Regions from separate parts of the Rhizobium sp. CFBP 13644 genome, predicted to be linked through region 1. Evidence: predicted binding sites of a transcription regulator. Region 1 holds the regulator's gene; the other holds the start of a gene.
What was found. The regulator LexA, encoded in region 1, represses DNA repair genes until DNA is damaged. The targets are predictions, from matches to a motif close to TGTTCNNNNTGTGTTCNG.

Region 1 (2,202 bases):
CTTTTAGCCCCTGCTGCCACAAGACGTCGATCCGGGAAATATCTCTCTGCAATGCGTCCGATATGGATGACGGCCGTATCCGAAGACCAACGCTCATCGGATGGTTGTTGCGCAATGTCGAAAAGCCGGCATGCATTTCCGCAGCGGCAGAGCGAGACCAGGCCCGCGCCTTTGCATCCGCTGCCCATACGCCATCATGCTTTTCCGCAAGATATTCGGTGATGGCTAGCGATTCCCATACTGTCAGATCAACATCCACCAGGCAGGGAACTTTCGATGTCGGTGAAAACTCCGAAAACGCATGGTCCTTGTCATCGAAACGCATGAATCGCTCGGAAAATCCAATTCCGAGCGTGCGCATCAGCACCCAGATGCGCAGCGACCAAGACGAGTAATTCTTGTTGGCGATGAAAAGTTGATACATGGGCGGCGCTCCAGAAGGCAGCGATCAAAAAGAGAAAACTATCAGTAAACGAGAGAATTTCTTGCATAAAGCCATCCACAGCGATGGCATCATTCAAATTATTTGATGGCCGTCACCAACGTGGCGATCAATGCCGGGTCACAAGCACCGCCTTCAAACGCAACGGCGCATTTCCATGCCATAAGTATCTGCCGACATAACGGAAAATTCACTCAAAATCACACAATCGTAATGGAGTCGATACCCGGCTAACCAATTCTATCACCGCGCTGTGACTTGAGGTCCCGCGAGCGTCAACAGAGTTAAGACTGCGCCTGAAAAGCGAGGCAAGAGCCTGTCAGGCTGGTCAGTGATAACGCCTGATCAGACCAACTAGCTTTCCCTGAATCTTGACCCTGTCGGGTCCAAATATGCGGGTTTCATAAGCAGGGTTCGCAGCTTCAAGTGCGATAGACGCGCCGTTGCGACGGAAGCGCTTAAGCGTTGCCTCCTCTTCGTCCACCAGAGCCACGATGATATCACCGGGATTTGCGGTGCTGGTATCCTTGATAATGACGGTATCGCCGTCAAATATACCGGCTTCGATCATCGAATCGCCTTTAACCTCAAGCGCGTAATGCTCACCCGCACCCAGCATATCCATCGGCACGACCACATCATGAGTGTTGTTCTGAATGGCGGAGATTGGCACGCCCGCTGCAATGCGTCCCATGACCGGTACACTGACTGATTCGGAATTTCTGCTGTTGGAAGACGATGGCTGAGGCCGTTGCTCAACAGCTGCTGTTTTGCCGAGACTGCCTTCAATAACGCTTGGCGTGAAGCCGCGCTGTGGCTTTTCTGGGGGCGAATATGATTCGGGAAGCTTGATAACCTCAAGCGCACGCGCTCTGTTCGGTAGCCGGCGAATGAAACCACGCTCCTCCAAGGCTGTGATCAACCGATGGATGCCTGACTTTGAGGCAAGCTCGAGTGCATCCTTCATTTCATCGAAAGATGGTGGCACGCCGGACTCTTTCATTCTCTCATGAATGAATAGAAGCAGTTCCTGCTGTTTGCGCGTGAGCATGAAGAGACCCTTGACGATTCGAGGCGGAGATTCGGGAAACAAATACAGAACGAACACTATCTGTTCCATATGTGTTCTGCAATCCCTTAAAACTCAGTGAAAGTACAAACGAGTTTCAGCGATGCCCACAATCCCGCCGAATACGGTTCCTATACCGTGACTCGCTGTCGGCTTACTGCTACATGCGTTGCTAAGATCGGGCGCGATGCCCGTGCACTGTTTCATTTGTTCCAAGGGAAAACCATGAGTGCGACGAACAATCTGAAGGTCATTGCCGGCGAGGGTGCTGGAGCGGTCTCTTTCTCGAACACCGAACGATTTTCCCTGATTGCCGGTCCGTGTCAGATGGAAAGCCGCGACCATGCTTTCATGATTGCCGAAACGCTGGCCGAACTCTGCGGCAAGCTGGGAATCGGTCTGGTTTACAAATCATCCTACGACAAGGCCAATCGCACCTCGCTTTCGGGCCAGCGCGGCATTGGCATCGACAAGGCGCTTGAAGTTTTCGCAGAATTGAAGGCGCAGTTCGGATTTCCAGTCCTTTCGGACATTCACACCGAAGAGCAGTGCGTCATTGTTGCGCCCGTCATAGATATTCTGCAGATTCCGGCATTCCTCAGCCGTCAGACGGACCTACTAGTCGCTGCTGCCAAGACCGGCCGCGTCATCAATGTGAAGAAGGGCCAGTTTCTGGCACCCTGGGACATGA
Region 2 (2,202 bases), on a different contig from region 1:
GCCATTCTTCAGCGCAGCAGCCACGGCATTGGCCGCCTGGTCCCGGGAATAGCCAAGGTTGGTCAGCGCGGAAACGGCATCGGCCACCGGTGCCGACGCTACGCCTTCGCCCAGCTCCTGCTTGAAACCGATGGAGCCGGATGCGTCTCCCGCAAAGGCGGGCGCCTTGTTGCGCAACTCGGTCACGATACGAACAGCCACTTTCGGCCCCACACCCGGAGCGCGAGAAACAACGACCTTGTCCTGCAACGCGATGGCATTGGCAAGTTCGGATGGCGTCAGGGTAGACAGCACGGCGAGCGCCACCTTGGCGCCCACGCCCTGAACGCTCTGCAAAAGGTTGAACCATTCCCGTTCCAGCGCCGTCATGAAACCGAACAGCCTCAGCTGGTCTTCGCGCACATAGGTTTCGATGAAGAGAACAACCGCTTCCCCCGCGGAACCCAGCCGAGACAGGGTGCGCGCCGAGCAATAGGCCACATAACAGACGCCATGCACATCGACGACCACATGGTCATCTGCAATTTCATCGATGGTGCCTTTGAGTTTTCCGATCATGGTAACGCCTGTGAAAAGAGGAAATCAGCTTGCTGCCAGCACGCGGCGCATGCGCTCGCTTGCCCGGTTGTGGGCGTGACAAATGGCAATGGCGAGCGCATCTGCCGCATCATTGCCCTTGAATTCGGCCTTGGGCATCAAAATCTTGAGCATCATGTGAATTTGCTGCTTCTCGCCATGGCCAACCCCGATCACCGCCTTCTTGACGGCATTGGGCGCATATTCGGCAACGGGCAGACCGGCACGGGCCGGAACCAGCATGGCAATGCCACGGGCCTGCCCCAGCTTCAAGGTTGCCACCGCATCCTTGTTGACGAAAGTCTGCTCCACAGCCGCCTCATGCGGTTGATGGGAATGAACGATCTCGGAAAGGCCATCATGCAGCTGGCAAAGCCGCGATGCCAGATCCATGTCGCCATCTGACGTGACAGTGCCGGAAGCCACGAAACGCAGGCTGTTGCCCAGTGTCTCGATGATGCCCCAGCCCATTCGCCGCAGCCCAGGGTCTATCCCGATAATTCGAATCGCATTTTGCATATGGCATCCTAACGTTGCGGCTCGAAACCTGCCAGCGATAAGTGAACAAAACGACAACATTGATCTGAAATGCGCCTTGGCCCTTGCACGAGTTTTTTTGATCCATCGTTCAATTCGCTGCGATTGGGCTGGCAAATCGAGCCATGTCGCTTACATCTTGAGCAACGAAATACGCACCAGGAGCGTCCAATGATCCCTTTTTCCATTCTCGACCTGTCGCCCATTGGTGAAGGCGAGACCGCGAGCAAGGCGCTTGATAATTCCCGTCGCATGGCAATCAAGGCGGAAGAAGAAGGCTATGAGCGCATCTGGCTGGCCGAACATCACGGCATGCCGGGCATTGCCAGCGCCGCGACGTCCATCGTCATCGCCCATGTCGGCGCTGCCACATCGCGCATTCGCGTCGGCTCCGGCGGCATCATGCTGCCAAATCATTCGCCGCTGGTCATCGCCGAGCAATTTGGCACGCTGGATGCGCTGCTGCCCGGCCGCGTCGATCTCGGTCTTGGCCGCGCACCCGGCACGGATATGCGCACCGCCCGCGCTCTGCGCCGCAATCTGGATGCGGGTGCGGAAAACTTCCCGCATGACATCATCGAATTGCAGCGCTATCTCGGCGCCCCGGAACCGGATCAGGCCATCCTGTCCGTGCCGGGCATGAATTCCAATGTGCCGATCTGGCTGTTGGGCTCAAGCACCTATAGTGCCCATGTGGCAGCAGCTCTTGGCCTGCCCTACTCCTTTGCCTCGCATTTCGCACCTGATATGCTGATGGATGCCATCGCGATCTATCGCGAGCGTTTCCAGCCATCAGAAACGCTGAAAGAGCCCTATGTCATGGTCGGCGTGATGGGCGTGGGTGCCAATACGGATGAAGAGGCACAGCATCTGTTCACGTCAGCTCAGCAGCAATTCGTCAATCTGCGCAAAAATGTCCGCACGCAGTTTCCGCGCCCCGTGGAGAGCATGGACGGCCTGTGGAGCGACATGGAGCGCATCACGGTTGACCATACGCTCCGATACGCGGTCGTCGGCTCCCATGACACCATTGAGCGCAAGTTGGGCGACTTCCTGTCTGAGACAGGCGCAGATGAACTGATCATCTCC

Region 2: a site for LexA is predicted at 1,137-1,154, ahead of ruvC (crossover junction endodeoxyribonuclease RuvC). Genes of this name have one in related genera too.

What each region holds. Positions count from the first base shown of each region.
Region 1 is NZ_JACYVF010000008.1:50,852-53,053, reverse strand. It holds gene IFT53_RS18320 (glutathione S-transferase family protein) at 1-424, opposite strand, end outside; gene lexA (transcriptional repressor LexA) at 771-1,493, opposite strand; gene kdsA (3-deoxy-8-phosphooctulonate synthase) at 1,737-2,202, shown strand, end outside.
Region 2 is NZ_JACYVF010000002.1:183,171-185,372, reverse strand. It holds gene ruvA (Holliday junction branch migration protein RuvA) at 1-558, opposite strand, end outside; gene ruvC (crossover junction endodeoxyribonuclease RuvC) at 583-1,095, opposite strand; gene IFT53_RS05925 (LLM class flavin-dependent oxidoreductase) at 1,285-2,202, shown strand, end outside.